DNA from 3 places in the Limimaricola cinnabarinus genome. Region 3 is predicted to be linked to each of the others. Evidence: riboswitches for the same ligand, from Rfam matches in the RefSeq annotation. Region 3 holds a riboswitch; each other region holds the start of a gene.

Region 1 (6,554 bases), on a different contig from region 3:
CAGCCCGGTGCCGATCGGCGCGCCCCATGGCATCAGCACCTCGCAGCCCGCCTCGATCAGCTTCTCGGCCAGCACCAGATCCTCGGTGGTGTAGGGAAACACCTTGAAGCCGTCGTCGCTCAGGATCCGTGCCGCCTCCACCAGACCCCAAGGGTCGGGCTGCAGCGTGTCGGCATGGCCGATCACCTCCAGCTTGATCCAGTCGGTGCCGAACAGTTCGCGCGCCATCCGCGCCGTGGTCACCGCCTCGCGCGCGGTGTGGCACCCGGCGGTGTTGGGCAGGAGCCGCACGCCAAGCTCGCGCACCAGATCCCAGAAGGCCCCGCCCTCGCCGCCCGCCGCCTCGCGCCGCACCGAAACCGTGGCGATGCCTGCGCCCGAGCGGCGGAACGCCTCGGCCAGAACCTTCGGCGAGGGGTATTGCGCGGTGCCGAGCATCAGCCGCGAGGGCAGCTCCGTGCCATAGAAGGCGACCATCTCAGCCCCCCTGCCGCGGCGCGACGATCTCGACCCGGTCGCCCGGCGCCAGCGGGGTGCGCGCGCGCGCCGCGGCGGGCACGAACTCCTCGTTCAGCGCCGTCGCCACCGTGTCGCCGCACTGCCCCAGCGCCTCCAGCGCCTCGGCCAGCGTTTCGGCCGCGACCTCGCGCGGCGCGCCGTTAACCATGATCCTCATCGCAAACCTCCGGTCTGATGCCGTCGCAGAGCCACGCCGCCACCATCCGCGCCATCGCTGGCGCAAGAAGGAAACCGTGGCGGAACAGCCCGTTGACATGAATGGTCTCGCCCCGCCGCCGGATGCGCGGCAGGTGGTCGGGAAAGGCCGGGCGCGCATCCGCGCCGATCTCCAGAACCTCGGCCTCGCCAAAGGCGGGGTGCAGCGCATAAGCCGCGCTCAAAAGCTCGAGCACCGCGCGCGCACTCGCAGGCCCGCGCCCCTCGCTCTCGATCTGCGTGGCACCCAGCATGTAAAGGCCGTCGCCGCGCGGCACGACATAAAGCGGGTGGCGCGGATGCAAGAGCCGCACGGGCCGGGTGATCGCGACCTCGGGCGCGCGCAGCACCAGCATCTCGCCGCGCACCCCGCGCAGGTCGGACAATGCGTCGCGCGCCGCCAACCCACGGCAGTCGATCGCAGCACCCCGCGCGCGCGCCTCCCCCGTCTCGAAAACCACGCCGCGCGCAGCGAGCCTGTCGCGCAAGCCCGCCAGCGTCGCGCGCGGGTCGAGATGGGCCTCCGTCTCGACATGCAGGCCCCGATCGAACCGCCCCGCGAGATCGGGCTCCAGCGCCGCCACGCCTTCGGCATCGAGCGTCACGCCAGCCACGCGGCGGCCGAAGCGTCCAAGCTCCGCCCGGTCGCGCCCGAGCGCCACCACCAGCGTGCCGCGCTGTGTGACCTGTGCACCCTGCCGCGCCCACCACCCCGCCGCCTCGCGCCCGAGCCGCACGACCGGCGCCTCGGCCGTCTCGCCCTCGCAATCGGGGGCGAGCATGCCGCCCGCCCACCACGAGCAGTGATGCGGTCCGGCCCCGGCCCTCCGGTCCACCACCGTCACCGCGCGCCCGCGCGACGACAGCTCCGCCGCCACGGCAAGGCCCATGACGCCGCCGCCGATCACCCGCTGTGTCATCGCCGCCCCTCGTAGAAATGATCGACCGGCCCGTGCCCCGACCCGATCCCGAGCGCGTCCGCCGCGCGGATCGCCCCCGACAGCCAGCGCTGCGCCCGATCGAGCGCCGCCTCGGGCGTGCGTCCCGTCGCCAGAAGCGCAGCCAGCGCCGCCGAGAGCGAGCAGCCGGTGCCATGGGTGTTGCGCGTGGCGATGCGCGGCCCCGTCACCTCGTGCACGCCCGCGCGGCCGACCAGCCAGTCGGTGCAGCACGGCCCGCCCGCATGGCCGCCCTTCATCAGCACCGCCCCCGGCCCGAGATCGAGCAGCGCGCGTCCCTGCGCCACGATCTCGGCGGGACTCGAAGCGGGCGACACCCCCAGAAGCCGCGCCGCTTCTGGCAGGTTCGGCGTCAGGATCGCCGCGCGCGGGATCAGCCGCCGGGTCAGCGCCGCGATGGCTGCGGCGTCGAGCAGCGCATCGCCCGACTTGGCCATCATCACCGGGTCGAGCACGACCGGGCCTTCGTATCCCGCGAGCGCGGCGGCCACCGCCTCTACCGTCGCCGCGTCGCCCAGCATGCCGATCTTGATCGCGTCGGGAGGGATGTCGTCCAGCACGGCGGCGATCTGCCCCGTGACCATCTCGGGCGGCACCGACGTCACGCCGAAGACCCCGCGCGTGTTTTGCGCCGTGATCGCGGTGAGGGCCGATGTGCCGTAAACGCCGAAGGCGGCAAAGCTCTTGAGATCGGCCTGGATGCCTGCGCCGCCGCCGCTGTCGGAGCCCGCGATGGTCAGGGCCGTCTTGATGCGCATCGTCTCGCTCTCCCCCCGGACGGGGGCGCGGGACGGATTCGGGGCGCGCGCATGCATGGCCCCGGTCGCGTCTCCGTTCCCTCCGCCGGTATCAACCGGATCAGGTTCGATGGGTCGGCTTTCGCCTCTCAGCCCTAGCTGGGCACCCCAACGGATTCGAGCGGACGTTAGCGGCGCGCCCCGGGTGACGCAAGGGAGGCCGGGATCACCGCTCGCCTTCGAAGCGGTAGATCGCGAGGCCGCGCTCGCTCTCGTCAATCTCGAGCTTGCGGTTGACCGGCGCGTGGGCGCGGCTGGCGCAGTTGGGCCGCTCGCATAGATAGCAGTTGATGCCGATGCCGGTGGGGGTGATCCGGTCGAGGTCGAGCCCTTGGGCATGGGCGAGGCGCGGCGCATAGGCGACGTCGCAGCCCAGACCGATGGCCAGCCGCGTCGCGGGCTGGCCCAGCGTGCCGCCATGCCGGGTCACGGTGCGGGCGATCGAGAAATACCGCGCCCCGTCGGGCATCGAGATCACTTGGGTCTGCACCCGGTCCGGCGCCTCGAAAGCGGCATGGATGTTCCAAAGCGGGCAGGTGCCGCCAAAGGAGGAAAACGGAAACCGACCCGCGCTGAACCGCTTGGAGATGTTGCCCGCCTGATCGACCCGCACGAAGAAGAACGGGATGCCGCGCGCGCCCTCGCGCTGCAACGTGGTGAGCCGGTGCGCCACCTGCTCGTAGCTGGTGCCGAAGCGGTGGCTCAGAAGCTCCACATCGTAGCGCGCGCTCTCGCAGGCGGCGAGGAAGCGCGCATAGGGCATCAGCAGCGCCGCGGCAAAGTAATTGGCCAGCGTCACCCGCGCCAGCGCCAGCGCCGACGGGTCGGTGAGACCCGCCGCCGCGACCTCGTCGGCGATCTCCTGCGGCAATTCCAGCCGCGCCAGAAGCACCGCCATCTGAAACCGGCGGCTTGACTGGCCCAGAAGCTCGGACAGGCGCAGCTCGCCGCGATGCGCCACGTGCTGGCGCAACCGGCCCGCCATCACCTCGGACGGCAGGATGCGCACGCGGATGCCATGACCGCGCAGCCGCTCGGTCAGCGCGGTGTGCGGCTCGCTCCGGTGCAGCTTCATCTCCTCGGCCATGGCTTCGGCGGCGCGGTCGAGCGCGTCGACATGGTTGCGCCGCTCGAACAGCCAGGCGCGCACCGACTGCACCGCGCGGCTGCCCTCCTCCAGCACCTCGACCTTGTCGCGATCCGCCAACGGGTTGGCGTCGGTCTGGCGCGACAGCACCAGCTGGCGGTAGCGATCGTGCAGCCGCACCAGCGCCGCCGCGACGCCTGGAGCCGCCGAGAGCGCCTGTTCGATCTCGACCCGCCCGACCGAGGCCTCGAGCGCGGGGTCCTTCAGCGCCGCGGCCAGATCGGCGGCAAGCTGCGCGTCGGTCTCTGGCGCCAGCTCGCTCACATTGATGTCGAACGCCTCGGCGAGCCGCATCAGCAGCTTGGCCGAAGCCGGGCGCTGGTTGCCCTCCATCAGCGTCACGTAGCTCGACGACACGCCCAGACGTCCGGCCATCTGCACCTGCGTCAACCCGAGCGAGACGCGCAGCGCCTTGAGACGAGGACCGATCAGCAGCTTTTCACCACGCTCACTCATTTCAGACCTAACAATGTTTCAAACTTACCGCTTACATAACTTACAAGATTACCCGCTCGCAACAAAATTATGCTGCAACTGCGCCATGACCACACTAACCTTACAGACAGAACAGGCACCCTCCTCCCTTTCGGTGCCACCAACAGGAAGGTCACGCAGATGTCTCTCGATCTCGTCCCCGCCCCCGCAGCCCCGAAGCCGGTCCTGCTGCGCGACGTGCCTGGCGCCTCCCGCGTCCTGACCGACGAGGCGCTCGCCCTCGCCGCCGAGCTTCAGACCCGCTTCGCACCCAAGATGCAGGCGCTCTCGGTCGCCCGTGATCGCCGTCAGGAACGCGCCGACGAAGGCCGCATGCCCGATTACCTCGAAGACACGGCCAGCATCCGCAAGGGCATGTGGACCTGCACCCCGGCGCCCGAGGGCCTGCGCGACCGCCGCGTCGGTCTCGCCACCGCCGCCGAGGCCGGGGCGCTGGCCATGGCCCGCGCGGGCGGCGTCTCGACGCTGCTGGTCGATCTCGACGAGACGACCGCGCCCGGCTTCGCCAACCTCGTCGCCGGGATCGCGGCGCTGATCGAGGCGCCCGACGACCACACGCCGATGCTGATCCGTCCGCGCCCGCTGGACCGCGACGAGCCGGCGCTGCTGATCGGCGGCCACCCGGTTTCGGCGGGCCTGTTCGATCTGGCGCTGATCGTCACCCATCTCGCGACGCCGCTCTCGACGCGCGACATGGGGCCGTACCTGCAACTCGGCGGCATCGACGGCCACCGCGAGGCGCGGCTCTGGTCCGAGATCCTCGACATCGCCGAGGAGCGCGCGGGCCTCGCCCCCGGCACGATCCGCGCCGAGGCCTCGATCGAAAGCGTCAATGCGGGCTTCGAGATGGACGAGATCCTGTGGGAGCTGCGGGGCCGCGCGCTTGGCCTGACGCTGCGCCGCGCGCCGCTCACCGCCTCCTATCTGCGGCTGATGCGCGCCCATCCCGACGCGGTGCTGCCCGCCACGCTCGACCCCGAGGCCGCTTTCCTCGGGACCTGCGCCGCGCGCATGGTCAAGGTCGCGCATCGCCGGGGCACCCACGCCATCGCCGAAGGCCCCGACAGCGCCGAGGCGTCGCAGCTGCGCCGCCCGCTCGACGAGGGCTGCGACGGCATGTGGCTCGCGGCGCCCGAGCGGATCGAACCCGCCCGCGAGGCGACCGCCCGCGCGCTGCCCGGCGCGCACCAGATCGGCAAGCCGCGCCAGTATTTCCGGATCAGCCCGGAGATGCTTCTCAAGCCCCATACCGGCCCCGTCACCGAAGCCGGGCTGCGCGGCACTGTCCATGTCGCCATCGGCGCGCTTGCCGCGTGGATCGCCGGTCGCGGCCCGGTCCGCATCGACGACCAGCTTCACGGCCTGGCCTCCGCCGATCTCGCCCGCGCCCGGCTCGGTCAATGGCTGGCGCATGGCGCATCGGTCGAGATGGAGGCCGGCGAAAGCCGCCGCATGACCGCCGACTGGCTCGCCGAACTGATCCACGAGGAGATCGTGGCGCTGGTCGAGTGGCTGGGTCCGCACAGCTTCCACCGCGGCCGCTACGCCTCTGCCGCGCGCATCGTGCAGGAGGCCGCTTGCGCCACGCCGCAGCCCGACCACGTCGCCCGCCTCGCGGCGCCGCTGCTCGACACGCTCGACTGATTTCCGGCGCGGGGCCCCGAAGGCCCCCGCCCCCTTCCCCTTCATCGACAAGGACCTGACGACATGACCGACATGACCCCCCAGAGCCGAAAGACCTATGCCGAGCGCCGCGCCAGCCTCGCCTCGCGCTTTCCCAAGGGCGAAGCGCCCGGCGGCATCGGCATCGACGACATCCTGCAGCTGCAGATGCAGAACACCTACAACACCCATCTCGACATCGCCCGCGAGATGGCACGCGTGATGCGCGCCGACATGGCCGCCTATGACGCCAACCCCGAGCATTTCACGCAAAGTCTCGGCTGCTGGTCGGGCTTTCACGCCCAGCAGATGATCCGTTCGGTCAAGCGGCTGCGCGGCACCACCAAGGGGGCCTACGTCTATCTTTCCGGCTGGATGGTCGCGGGTCTGCGCAACCGCTGGGGCCATCTGCCCGACCAGTCGATGCATGAAAAGACCGCCGTCGCGGATCTCATCGAGGAAATCTACGTCTCGCTGCGTCAGGCCGACGAGGTCGAGCTGAACGACCTGTTCCGCGCCCTCGACAAGGCCCGCGAGAGCGGCGACGCCAATGCCGAGCGCGAGGCCGTCACCGCGATCGACAGCTTCGAGAGCCACGTCGTGCCGATCATCGCCGACATCGATGCGGGCTTCGGCAACGAGCACGCGACCTACCTGCTCGCCAAGGAGCTGATCAAGGCCGGGGCCTGCTGCCTGCAAATCGAGAACCAGGTGTCCGATGCCAAGCAATGCGGCCACCAGGACGGCAAGGTCACCGTCCCGCGCGAGGATTTCATCGAA
Region 2 (6,554 bases), on a different contig from region 3:
ATCCTCGTGCTGCTGGCGGCACCTCTCTTGGGCGAAAAGGTTGGACCCCGTCGCTATGCTGCCGTCGCGGTCGGCTTCGTCGGGGCGCTGGTGGTGATCCGGCCGGGCTTCGAGGGCTTCACCCCGACGGCGCTGCTGCCTTTGATGGCGGCTACCGGCTACGCGCTCAACGCGGTGATCCTGCGCAGCGCCTCGGCCTCGCGCTCGGCGCTGACGATCCAGACCGGGGCCACGCTCTACGCGGCGCTGATCGCGCTGGGCCTGTTCGGGCTGATGGCGTTGGCTGGCGGGTCGGGCCTCGTTGCGCCCTCAGCCCCCGGCTGGGTCTGGGGGGTGCTGCCGCTGGCCGGGCTGGTGTCGGCTGCGACCTTCCTTTTGATTGCCGAGGCGTTCCGCCGCTCCGAGGCGGGGCTCTTGGCGCCGTTCCAGTATCTCGAAATCGTCGGCGCGGTGCTGCTCGGCTATCTGGTGTTCGGTGACCTGCCGGACATGGCCACGGTGCTCGGCACCGCGATCATCCTCGGCTCGGGCGGCTATGTGGTGCATCGCGAGCAGGCCGCCGCCCGGGGCGGCGGGGGCCGCGCCGAAGCTCTCGCGCCGCAGGGCTAGAATCGAACGGCGGGCAAGAGGTCATGCCCCCACCCGCCGTTCCCCGCACTCGTCAACCGGTCAATTGGCAAATGCCTCTGCGACGCCGATCCATGCCGGTCCCGCGCGCCCTTAGGCGTCGGTCTCGGGCAGATAGAGCGCGCCGCCCTCGCGGAACTTCTCGGCCATCTTCGCCATGCCCTCCTTCTGGGCCTCGGACCGGATGTCGTGGCTGATCCGCATGGAGCAGAACTTGGGCCCGCACATGGAGCAGAAATGTGCCGTCTTGTGGGCGTCCTTGGGAAGTGTCTCGTCATGCATCGAGCGCGCCGTGTCGGGATCGAGCGCGAGGTTGAACTGATCCTCCCAGCGGAACTCGAAGCGCGCGCGTGACAGCGCGTCGTCGCGGATCTGCGCGCCCGGATGCCCCTTGGCGAGATCGGCGGCATGGGCCGCGATCTTGTAGGTGATGACGCCGGTCTTCACGTCGTCGCGGTCGGGCAGCCCCAGATGCTCCTTGGGCGTGACATAGCACAGCATCGCGCAGCCGAACCAACCGATCATCGCCGCACCGATGCCGCTGGTGATGTGGTCATATCCCGGCGCGATGTCGGTGGTGAGCGGCCCCAGCGTGTAGAAGGGCGCCTCGTCGCAGCACTCGAGCTGCTTGTCCATGTTCTCCTTGATCTTGTGCATGGCGACGTGGCCGGGACCCTCGATCATCACCTGGCAGTCGCGCTTCCAAGCGATCTGGGTCAGCTCGCCCAGCGTTTCCAGCTCGGCGAACTGCGCCGCGTCGTTGGCGTCGGCGATCGAGCCGGGGCGCAGCCCGTCGCCCAAGGAGAACGACACGTCGTAGCGGCGGCAGATCGCGCAGATCTCCTCGAAATGCTCGTAGAGAAAGCTTTCGCGGTGATGGTGCAGGCACCATTTGGCCATGATCGATCCGCCGCGGCTGACGATGCCGGTGACCCGGTCGATGGTAAGCGGCACGTGATGCAGCCTGAGCCCGGCATGGATGGTGAAATAATCGACACCCTGTTCGGCCTGCTCGATCAGCGTGTCGCGGAACACCTCCCAGGTCAGGTCCTCGGCAATGCCGCCGACCTTTTCGAGCGCCTGATAGAGCGGCACCGTGCCGATCGGCACCGGGGAATTGCGCAAGATCCAGTCGCGGATATCGTGGATGTCGCGGCCCGTGGAAAGGTCCATGACCGTATCGGCGCCCCAGCGCGTGGCCCAGACCATCTTCTCGACCTCCTCCTCCATCGAGGAGGTGACGGCCGAGTTGCCGATGTTGGCGTTGATCTTCACGAGGAAGTTGCGGCCGATGATCATCGGCTCGAGCTCGGGGTGGTTGATGTTGGCGGGAATGATGGCGCGCCCCCGCGCGATTTCATCGCGCACGAATTCGGGCGTCACGTGGTCCGGGATCGCCGCGCCGAAGCTTTCGCCGTCGCGCGGTCTGGCGAGGGCGGCGTCGCGGCCCATGTTCTCGCGGATCGCGACATATTCCATTTCGGGTGTGACGATGCCCGCGCGGGCATAGGCGAGCTGGGTGACGGGGCGGTCGCGCGTCGCACGGCGCGGCGCATGGGCGCGCGGGAAGGGGCGCAGCTTGCCGCTGGCCCCGTCGCGCCCGTTATCCTCGGGTCGGATGCGGCGGCCCTCGTAGCTCTCGGTGTCGCCACGCGCATCAATCCATGCCTCGCGCGGGCGGGGCAGGCCCGTGGCGGTGTCGATCGCGGCCTCGGCGTCGGTATAGGGGCCGGAGGCATCATAGACGCGCACGTTCGGCTCGCCCGCGCTGGGATGGAGCGCGATCTCGCGCATTGGCACACGGATACCGGGGTGCAGGGTTCCGGCCTTCCAGACCTTGGTGGAGGCGGGGAGCGGACCGGTGGTCACGCGGGGCAGTTCGGGCGGAGTGGTGTTGATCGTCATGCGGCGTCCTCTCGCGGCGGTGACGATCCAGAACGACAGCGGGGGTGGAGAAGCGGCGAGAAAGACGGGAGACCCCGAAAGCCCAACAGCCGCGCACCGTCCCTACGCCAGTATGAACTGGATCAGGTTCGAAGGGTCTGCGCGCGCGTGGGCCTTTCGGCCTCGCCAGCGATATCTCAGCCCCTTGCCGGGGCCCCCCTGGTGAAGTGCCCGCACCCTGCAGGGGCGGGGCCTTGGCTGTCAAGCGGGGATCAGCCGCGCGGCCGCTCCCGGCGCATCATCGCGGTCACGGCGCGGAAATCGGGATGGGTCGCGATCTGCGACAGATCGAGCGGCGCGCTGGGCCGCCAGTTGGGATACTCGTCCACCGTGCCGGGCATGTTGGTGGGCGCCTTGGGCCCGACCATGTCCGCCAGCCGTATCCCGACCAGCGCCGCGCGGGTGCGCGCGAGGTAGCGGTGCGCCGCGACCAGTACCTCCTGCGGCATCTCCTTTTGCCGGGGCAACCGTCCCCTGAGCGCGCCCGTCTTGCGCATCGCATCCAGCAACGCGCGGCGTTCGCCCGCCCGTCCGGCTGCATGGGCATCGCTGTCTTCCGCGCCAACGAGCCCCAGTTCGCGGCGCAGCTCGATATCCTCGCCCGCCCACCAGCGTTCGAGCACCGGCAGGTCGTGGGTCGAAAGGCACGCCAGCGCCGTGGGGCGGTATTCCTCGGGGCGCTTGAAGCGGTCGCCGTCCTTCTCGAAGTAGAGGATCGAATATGACAGGATGTTGGCCGCCTGCATCGCCTCGCGAAAGCCCGGCGGCACGAAGCCCAGATCCTCGCCGATCACCACCGCCTCGCGCTCCTGGCTCTCCTTCGCCAGAACGCGCAGCAGATCGGTGAAGGGATAGCGCAGATGCGCGCCTGCACTGGCAGGCTCCCCATCGGGGATGAGGAACAGTTGCCACAGCGCCATCGCATGATCGATGCGCAACGCCCCCGCATGCGCGAGCTGCGCGCCGATCATGTCACGGAACGGGGCGAAATCGAGCTGGCGCAGCGTGCCGGGGTTGAAGGCCGAGAGGCCCCAATACTGGCCGTCGGCGGCAAAGACATCGGGCGGCGCGCCGACGGCGAGGCCGGTCATCTGCACCTCGCCGCTGCCCCAGCTTGCCGAGCCGTCGGGCGCTTCGCCCACCGCGAGGTCGAGATAGAGGCCGATGCGCATTCCGGCGTCCACGGCACAGGCCATGGCCGCGTCAAGCTGGCGCGTTGCCTGCCATTGCAGCCACAGGTGAAAGCGGACCTCGTCGGCGTTGTCATCGGCGAAACCTGCGACCTGCGCGCTGTCGACATCACGCAGCGCCTCGGGCCAGCCATGCCAGCCCGAGCCGTGGCCCTCGGCCGACATGGCGAGCGAGAGCGTCTCGAACATCGCATGACGGCGCAGCGGCTCGCCGCCCTCCCTTACGAAGGTGTCGAAATCCGCCTCGTCGCCGTCGAAGGGCTTGCGCGCGAAGGCCGCGCGCAGGGCGTCGAGCTTGGCGGGCACCACCGCGTCGTAATCCACCAGATCGCCCGCGCGCAGGGCTTCGGCGTCGATGTCACCCGGCTCGTGCCCCACGAGATCGTCGAGCGCGATATAGACCGGGCTGAGAAAGCTGCGGGTCGAGGGAAAGAAGGGACTGCGGCGCGTCGGATCGGCGAGGAACAGCGCGTGTAGCGGGTTCACCCCGAGGAAATCCGCCCCGGCCCGGCCCGCGATGCGCGCCATCTCGGCCAGGTCGCGAAAATCGCCGATGCCGTGGTTGCGCTCCGAGCGCAGCTCGTAGAGCTGGCAGAACAGGCCCCATCCCGGCGCGTCCTCGATCCAGCCGGGCAGGTGGCACACCCCGTCCTTAGGCACGACCATTTCCTGCGGCGCGGCGGGACCGCTCACCGGGCCGTCGGGATCGACGCCGATCTTGCGCAGGATCAGGCGCAGCGTCGCCTCGGGCACGGGGCGCATGCCCTCGCCATGCGGGTCCTCGTATTCGGTGGTGATCCCGTGGTGGCGGCAGAGATCGGCGAGGTCGGTCATGCGGACTCCGAAAAAATTGGGCCGGGACAGCGCCCGGCCCGTGGTCGGGGGGAGGCGGGCCGGACGGCCCGCCCCGAAGGGGGTTCAGCGGTTGGGAACGAGGATCATCGTCGCCAGCGGCGGCAGGCGCAGCGACAGCGACACCGACCGCCCGTGGCATTCCTCCTGACGGCTCTCGATCTTGCCCTTGTTGACCACGCCGGAGCCGCCATAGGCCTCGTCATCGGTGTTCAGAAGCTCGACCCAATCGCCGCCCTCGGGCACGCCGATGCGGTAATCCTCGCGCGCCACGGGCGTCATGTTGGAGATCACGAGAACCGGGCGCGTGCCGCTGTCGGCGCGGCGCAAAAAGGCGAAGATCGATCGCTGGTCATCGGCCCCGTCGACCCATTCGAAGCCCGCCGGATCGCAATCGAGCGCGTGCAGCGCCTTCTCGTCGCGATAAAGCCCGTTGAGATCGCGCACGAGGCTCTGCGTGCCCTTGTGCTTGTCGTCTTCGAGCAGGTGCCAGTCGAGCGAGATGTCGTGGTTCCACTCGCGTTCCTGACCGAACTCGCAGCCCATGAACAGAAGCTTCTTGCCCGGATGGGTCCACATGAAGCCCAGATAGGCGCGCAGATTCGCGAATTTCTGCCAGCGGTCGCCCGGCATCTTGTTCAGGAGCGATCCCTTGCCGTGCACCACCTCGTCATGGCTGATCGGCAGCACGAAGTTCTCGGACCAGGCGTAGTGGATCGAGAAGGTCATCTGGTTGTGATGATACTTCCGATTGATCGGGTCCTCCTGGATGTAGGACAGCGAGTCGTGCATCCAGCCCATGTTCCACTTGAAGTCGAAGCCCAGACCGCCCTGATCGACGGGACGGCTGACACCCGGAAAGGCGGTGCTTTCCTCGGCGATGGACGCGGCCCCCGGCGTGCGCGCCAGCACCTGCGTGTTGGTGCCCTTGAGAAACTCGATCGCGTCGAGATTTTCGCGGCCGCCATACTGGTTGGGGATCCACTCTCCTTCCTTGCGCGAGTAATCTAGGTAAAGCATCGACGCGACCGCATCCACGCGCAGCGCGTCGATATGGTACTTGTCGAGCCAGAAGGTGCCCGAGCAGCGCAGGAAGTTCGCCACCTCGTTGCGCCCGAAATTGTAGATCAGCGTGTTCCAGTCCTGATGGAAGCCCTGCCGCGGATCGGCGTGCTCGTAGAGCGCGGTGCCGTCGAAATTGGCGAGGCCATGCGCGTCGGTCGGGAAATGCGCGGGCACCCAGTCGACGATGACGCCGATCCCGGCCTGATGCAGCCGGTCGACCATGGCGGCAAACTGCTCTGGCGTGCCATAGCGCGAGGTGGGCGCGAAGAGGCCCACGGGCTGATAGCCCCACGACCCGGTAAAGGGATGCTCGGAGACCGGCATGAACTCCACATGGGTGAAGTTCATGTCCTGCAGGTAATCGACCAACAGCCCGCCAATGACGTCGTAATCGAGCACTTCGCCATCGGAGCCGCGCCGCCAAGAGCCCAGATGCACCTCGTAGATCGAGACCGGCTTGTCATGCAACGAACCCTTGGAACGGCTCTCCATCCACGCGTCATCCTGCCAGTCATGCTTGTGCATGCCGTGCACGATCGAGCCGGTGGCGGGGGGCTGCTCCTGACGGAACGACATCGGATCGGCCTTGAGCGGCTGCAGGTCGCCATGTGCGCCGACGATCTCGAATTTGTAGAGATCCCCGACGGAGAGGTTCGGCACGAACAATTCCCACAGCCCTGCGCCGAAACGGCGGCGCAGCGGGTGGCGGCGGCCATCCCATGCGTTGAAATGGCCGACGACGCTGACGCGGCGGGCATTGGGGGCCCAGACCGCGAAGATGACGCCCTGGACGCCCTCATGTTCGATCGGATGCGCGCCGAGACGCTTCCACAGTTCCTCGTGGCGGCCTTCGGCGACGAGGTATTCGTCCATCTC
Region 3 (6,554 bases):
AATGACGAAAGGGTCGCCCCGAGGGGCGGCCCTTTCTCGTTTCTGCCCGCTCGATGCTGCCGGGAGGTTGTCGATGGATGTCAGGTCACTCGCACTCGGGCTCGCCTTCGCGCTGATGTGGTCGTCGGCCTTCACCTCGGCGCGGGTGGTGGTTGCTCATGCGCCGCCGCTCACTGCGCTGACGCTGCGGTTTCTGGCCTCCGGTGTCATTGCCATCGGCATCGCGCTGATGCTGCGCCAGACCGCACGGCTCAGCCGGGCGCAGTGGCGCGGCGTGGTGATCTTCGGTTTGTGCCAGAACGCGCTCTATCTGGGGCTGAACTTCGTGGCGATGCAGTGGATCGGCGCGTCAGTCGCCTCGATCATCGCCTCGACCATGCCGCTTCTGGTGGCGTTGATCGGCTGGGTGGTGCTGCGCGACCGGCTGCCGCCCGTGGCGGCGATCGGGCTGCTGGCGGGTTTTGCCGGCGTGGCGATCATCATGGGCGGGCGCATGGCGGGCGGGCTCGACCTCGTTGCGGTCGCTCTGTGCGGCGTGGCGGCGCTGGCGCTGGCCACGGCGACGCTCGTGGTGCGCGGCGCGGCGTCGGGCGGCAACCTGATGATGGTCGTCGGATTGCAGATGCTGGTCGGCGCGGCGGCGTTGCTGCCACCGGCGCTGATCTTCGAAAGCTGGGCGGTGACATGGTCGTGGCCACTCGTCGTGGCCTTCAGCTACACCGTGCTGGTGCCAGGCGTGCTGGCGACGCTGGTGTGGTTCGTGCTGGTCGAACGGATCGGCGCGGTGAAGGCGGCGACCTTCCATTTCCTCAACCCGGTGTTCGGGGTCGTGATCGCCGCCGTTCTTTTGGGTGAGGCGCTGGGCACGACCGATGCGCTGGGCGTGGCGGTGGTGGCGGCGGGCATCCTCGCCGTGCAGCTGGCGCGGCGGCCATCGGCCACAATCGGCGCATCGCGAAACCCGGTGGAACAGCCGGGCGGGGCTGTTGGTTTTACTTCCGAGACAGCACAGGAGGACATCATGTTCGACTACAGCGACAGCCACAGCACGATTTCGTCCGATCGCGTCAACGGCACCGAAGTCTATGGCGCCGGTGGCGAAAAGATCGGCCATATCGACCACCTCGTGATCGACAAGAAGTCCGGCAAGATCACCTATGCGGTGATGGGCTTTGGCGGTTTCCTCGGGATGGGGGAAGAGCATCATCCGATCCCTTGGGCCAAGCTTGACTACGACACGGGTTTGGGCGGCTACCGCACCGACATCACCGAGACGCAGCTTCAAGGTGCACCCGAGCGGCCCGACCGCTGGTACGAGGATCGTCGTTGGGAAGAGGCGACCTATTCCCATTACGGCGCGCCCTACTACTGGATCTGATGCGGCCCCCGACATGGCCCCGAGGCCGCCGGACACGCTCCGGCGGCCTTTTGCATGCCCTGCGTCGAGGGCTGGCGCGGGCGGGGCGGTTTCATATCGTGACACGTTGGGAGCTCGCGGCCCCGCCTCGCGCCGTGGTGGCGCTCCTGTCCGAGCCCGAACGCTTTCCCGACTGGTGGGGCGAGGTCTATCTCGGGGTGCGCATCCTCGAGCCGGGCCGTCCCGACGGGATCGGCCGGATCGTGGAAATGCGGTCGCGCGGCTTCCTGCCCTACCGGCTGGTTTGGCGGGGGCGTCTCGTGGCGTGGCGCCCGGATGGCTGCGTCATCGCTGCCATGGGCGACCTGCGGGGCAGGGGTGTCTGGCGCATCCGGCCGTACGGCACGGGGACGCTCGCCATCTATGACTGGCGGGTCCGGGTCGAGCGGCCGCTGCTGCGCCGTCTCGCGCCGCTTCTCGGCCCGGCTTTCGCGTGGAATCACCGTTGGGCCATGGCGCGCGGGGCACGGGCGCTCACGGCCGAACTGGCGCGCCGTTCAGCCGATGGTGCCGCGATGCCCGCCGGTCTGGCCGCGATCGAGCAGATAATGATCGAGCAGCACGCAAGCCATCATCGCCTCGGCCACCGGCACGGCGCGGATGCCGACGCAGGGATCGTGGCGCCCCTTGGTGACGACTTCGGTGGGGCTTCCGTCGATGCGGATCGAGCGGCGCGGGCTCAGGATCGATGAGGTCGGCTTCACCGCGAAGCGCAGCACCACGTCCTGTCCGGAGCTTATCCCGCCCAAGATGCCGCCTGCATGGTTCGAGCCGTATTCGGGACCGTTCTCGCCCATGAAGATCTCGTCGGCATTGTCGCGGCCCGTCAGCGCCGCCGCCGCCATGCCCTCGCCGATCTCCACGCCCTTTACGGCGTTGATCGACATCATCGCCGCCGCCAGATCGGTGTCGAGCTTGCCGTATACCGGCGCGCCGAGGCCCGCGGGCACGCCCGAGGCCGTCACCTCGATCATCGCGCCGACCGAGTTGTGGTCCTTGCGCAGCGCGTCGAGATAGTCGGCCCATTCGGTCGCCGCAGCCGCGTCAGGACACCAGAAATCGTTTTGGGCGATCTCCTCCATGTCGATCTTCGCACGATCGATCGTCTTCTCGCCCATCTGGACCATGTAGCCGGTGATCTTCAGATCCGGCAGCGCGGCCTTGAGCGCGGCTCGTGCCACGCCGCCCGCCGCGACCCGCGCCGCCGTTTCACGCGCGCTGGAGCGACCGCCGCCGCGATAGTCGCGCAGCCCGTATTTCAGGTGATAGGCGATGTCGGCATGGCCGGGGCGGAAGGTCTCGGCGATGTCGCCGTAATCCTTGGAGCGCTGGTCGGTGTTGCGGATCATCAGCTGGATCGGCGTGCCTGTAGACCTGCCCTCGAACACGCCCGACAGGATCTCCACCGCGTCGGGTTCGCGCCGCTGCGTGGTATGCTTGTTCTGGCCCGGACGCCGCTTGTCGAGCCAGACCTGCAGGTCGGCTTCGGTGATCTCCACCCCCGGCGGACAACCGTCGACCGTGGCGCCGAGCGCGGGGCCGTGGCTTTCGCCCCATGTGGTGACGCGGAACAGGTGGCCGAAGCTGTTGAGGGACATGGGCGCGCTCTCCTTGTGGCCGGGCCGGTGTAGCGCGGCGCGGACGCGGGGGAAAGGCCGGGGGCTTGCGCATGGCCCCCGATGCCCTACTGTCCGCTCCACCTCGGGGGGCCACTGGCTGAGATGCGCGTCGCGCGGACCCGTTGAACCTGAACCGGATCACACCGGCGGAGGGAAGGTTTCGGGACAGGCGTCCTCCTTGCTCTTCGCCCGCATCGGAGGATGACCATGCACCATCGCCTGATCGCGGGTCTTACCCTCGCACTCGCCGCCACCCCGGCGCTCGCGCAGGACAAGACCCTCACCGTCTATGCCCCCGACTACTTCGGCTCCGAATGGGGCCCCGGCCCCGCGATCAAGGAGGCCTTCGAGGCCGAGTGCGGCTGCACGATCGATTACCAGACCGGCGATCTGCTGCCGCGGCTGCTGCTCGAAGGAGAGCGCACGGAGGCCGACGTCGCCATCGGTTTTGATTCGACCGAGATGAGGAAGGCGCGCGAGACCGGGCTGTTCGCGCCGCATGGCGTCGACACCTCCGCGCTGACGCTGCCGATCGCGTGGGACGACGAGGTTTTCCTGCCCTTCGACTGGTCCTACCTCGCCTTCGTCTACGATAACGAGGCGCTCAAGGAGGTGCCCGCCAGCTTCGAGGCGCTGGTGAACGCCCCCGACGATCTGCGCATCGCCATCCAGGATCCGCGCAGCTCGGTCTCGGGTCTGTCGCTGGTGCTCTGGGCCGAGGAGGTGTTCGGCGACGAAGCGGAGGCCAAGTGGGCCGAGCTTGCGCCCAAGATCACCACCGTCACGCCAGGCTGGTCCGAATCCTACGGCCTCTTCACCGAGGGCGAGGTCGACATGGTGCTGAGCTACACCACATCGCCCGCCTACCACGCGATCGCCGAGGAGGACGACACCGTGTCGGCGGCGATCTTCGAGGAGGGGCATTACATGACGATCGAGCTGGCGGCCCAGCTCAAGGGCACCGACGATCCCGATCTGGCGCAGCAATTCATGCGCTTCGTCACCAGCGAGGCGTTCCAATCACTTATCCCGACCTCGAACTGGTCCTATCCTTCGGCACTGCCCGAAGCCGAATGGCCCGAAGCCTTCCGCGACATCGCCATGCCCGAAAAGGCGATCTGGCTGTCCGAGACCGAGGCCGACGCGCTGCGCGCCCCCGCGATCGAAGCATGGCGGCAGGGGCTGTCGCAATAAGTACATGGGCGAGATGGCCCGGCGCGATCGCCGCCGGGCTGGTGCTGACGCTGACGCTGGGCACGCTGGCGGCGGTGGCATGGCGCGCGGGCTTCGCCCTACAGCTCGGCCCCGCCGATCTCTCGGCCATCTGGTTCACCATTTGGCAGGCCGCCCTTTCGGCGGCGCTGTCGGTCGTGCTCGCCGTGCCGGTGGCGCGGGCGCTGGCGCGGCGGCGCTTCGTTGGGCGCGGCGCTCTGGTGACGCTTCTGGGCGCGCCGTTCATCCTGCCGGTCATCGTCGCGGTGATCGGGCTGATCGGCGTGTTCGGACGCGGCGGCCTCCTCAACGACGCGCTGGGTCTCGCGGGGCTCGGGCCGGTGTCGGTCTATGGCTGGCACGGGGTGGTGTTGGCGCATGTGTTCTTCAACCTGCCGCTGGCGGTGCGGTTGATCCTTCAGGGCTGGATCGCGATTCCCGCCGAGCGCTTCCGCCTCGCCGCCTCTCTCGGGGCGCCGGTGGGGCGGCTGCTGGAAGCACCGATGCTGCGCGCGGTGGCGCCGGGGGCCTTCGCGGTCATCTTCCTCATCTGCCTGACAAGCTTTGCGGTGGCGCTGACGCTGGGCGGCGGGCCGCGCGCCACTACGGTCGAGCTTGCCATCTACCAATCGCTGCGATTCGACTTCGATCTGGGTCGGGCCGCAGTGCTGGCGATGGTGCAGTTCGGCCTCTGCGCCGCCGCCGCGCTGCTGGTGCGCATGGCGGGCGCGCCCGATGCGCTGGGCACGGGCCTCGACCGGGTGGTCGAGCGGTTCGAGCCGGGCGGGCGCAGCGTCGATGCCTTGGCTATCGCGCTCGCTGCGCTGTTCCTCATGGCGCCCCTCGCAATGATCGTGGCGCGCGGGGTGCCGGGGCTGCTGGATCTTCCCGACGGGATCTGGGCGGCGGCGCTGCGATCGGTTTCGGTGGCGCTGGGGGCGACGGCGCTGACGCTTGTGCTGGCGCTGGCGCTGGTGCTGCGCGGCGGCGCGCTGGCGCAGTTGTCGATGCTGCTGCCGCTTGCCGCGTCCAGCCTCGTGATGGGCACGGGGCTGTTCGTCGTGCTTTACCCGCTGGTTTCCCCCCGCGAAGTGGCGCTGCTCGTGACGGGGCTGGTGAACGCTGCGATGGCGCTGCCCTTCGCGGCGCGGGTTCTGGCCCCTGCCGCAGCACAGGCCGAGGCCGCGCATGGGCGGCTCGCGACCTCTCTGGGCCTCACGGGCTGGGCGCGCCTGCGCTGGCTGATTCTGCCGCGCCTGCGCCGCCCCTTGGGCTTTGCCGCCGGGCTGACGGCGGCGCTGTCGATGGGCGATCTCGGGGTCATCGCGCTGTTCGCTGGCGATGGCGAGGCGACGCTGCCGCTATTGATGGTGCGGCTGATGTCGGCCTACCGGATGGAGCAGGCGGCGGGGGTGGCGTTGGTGCTTCTGGCGCTCAGCCTCGCGCTGTTCTGGATCTTCGATCACGGAGGGCGGGGCGATGCTGCGGCTTGACGGGCTGGAGATTCGGCAGGGTGAGTTCTCGCTCTCCGCGGATTGGGCGCTGGAGGACGGCGCGGTCTGCGCGGTCATGGGGCCGTCGGGTGGCGGCAAGTCGACGCTGCTCGCCACCATCGCGGGCTTTCTCGCGCCGAGCGCGGGTCGCGTCGTCTGGGACGGGCGCGACCTGACGCCGATCGCCCCCGCGGGTCGGCCGATCTCGATCCTGTTTCAGGATAACAATCTGTTTCCGCACCTGACGGTGGAGCGCAACCTCGCGCTGGGTCTCGACCCGCGCGGTCGGCTCGACGCGGCGCGGCGGCACGCCATCGGCGCGGTGCTGGAGCGTGTCGGCCTGACCGGCATGGCCGCGCGCAAGCCTGCCGCTCTCTCGGGCGGGCAGCAAAGCCGCGCGGCGCTGGCGCGGGTGCTGCTGATGGACCGCGCGCTGGTTCTGCTCGACGAGCCCTTCGCGGCCCTCGGGCCGGGGCTGCGGGCCGAGATGCTCGACCTCGCGCGCGAGGTGTTAGCGGGGGAGGGGAGGACGGTGTTGATGGTGAGCCACGCGCCCGAGGACGCCACGCGTATCGCCAGTCACATCGTGCTGGTGGATGCGGGCCGCGCCGCCCCGCCCCAGGCGGCGGGTCCGCTTCTGGCCGATCCCCCGCCCGCTCTCAGGGCCTATCTGGGACGCTGAGGCCCGCGCAGGGAACACCGCTGTTACGGCCAATGGACATGTTTGCGCATTGGTGACGAGGCCATGCCGTGCTTCAGCGCGCCGCCGATGGGCAAAGCTTTCCCTTCTTTGGCGTCCTGACATGAAAAAAG

What was found. A riboswitch is a leader RNA that binds a small molecule or an ion and turns the genes downstream of it on or off. The one in region 3 is predicted to bind thiamine pyrophosphate.
Region 1: linked by a shared signal. The riboswitch ahead of thiD (bifunctional hydroxymethylpyrimidine kinase/phosphomethylpyrimidine kinase) and the one ahead of ACJASC_RS02490 (thiamine ABC transporter substrate-binding protein) in region 3 are both predicted to bind thiamine pyrophosphate.
Region 2: linked by a shared signal. The riboswitch ahead of thiC (phosphomethylpyrimidine synthase ThiC) and the one ahead of ACJASC_RS02490 (thiamine ABC transporter substrate-binding protein) in region 3 are both predicted to bind thiamine pyrophosphate.

Annotation. Positions count from the first base shown of each region.
Region 1 is NZ_JBLHYX010000008.1:136,590-143,143, forward strand. It holds gene ACJASC_RS08760 (thiazole synthase) at 1-477, opposite strand, end outside; gene thiS (sulfur carrier protein ThiS) at 479-676, opposite strand; gene ACJASC_RS08770 (FAD-dependent oxidoreductase) at 660-1,634, opposite strand; gene thiD (bifunctional hydroxymethylpyrimidine kinase/phosphomethylpyrimidine kinase) at 1,631-2,431, opposite strand; TPP riboswitch at 2,492-2,591, opposite strand; gene ACJASC_RS08780 (helix-turn-helix domain-containing protein) at 2,637-4,073, opposite strand; gene ACJASC_RS08785 (aldolase/citrate lyase/malate synthase family protein) at 4,233-5,756, shown strand; gene ACJASC_RS08790 (isocitrate lyase) at 5,820-6,554, shown strand, end outside.
Region 2 is NZ_JBLHYX010000019.1:10,603-17,156, reverse strand. It holds gene ACJASC_RS14395 (DMT family transporter) at 1-609, shown strand, start outside; gene thiC (phosphomethylpyrimidine synthase ThiC) at 721-2,532, opposite strand; TPP riboswitch at 2,614-2,742, opposite strand; gene malQ (4-alpha-glucanotransferase) at 2,784-4,595, opposite strand; gene glgB (1,4-alpha-glucan branching protein GlgB) at 4,680-6,554, opposite strand, start outside.
Region 3 is NZ_JBLHYX010000002.1:136,838-143,391, reverse strand. It holds partial or broken gene ACJASC_RS02510 (DMT family transporter) at 74-940, shown strand; gene ACJASC_RS02505 (PRC-barrel domain-containing protein) at 1,022-1,378, shown strand; partial or broken gene ACJASC_RS02500 (SRPBCC family protein) at 1,378-1,890, shown strand; gene aroC (chorismate synthase) at 1,915-3,015, opposite strand; TPP riboswitch at 3,110-3,208, shown strand; gene ACJASC_RS02490 (thiamine ABC transporter substrate-binding protein) at 3,244-4,230, shown strand; gene ACJASC_RS02485 (ABC transporter permease family protein) at 4,206-5,741, shown strand; gene ACJASC_RS02480 (thiamine ABC transporter ATP-binding protein) at 5,728-6,423, shown strand.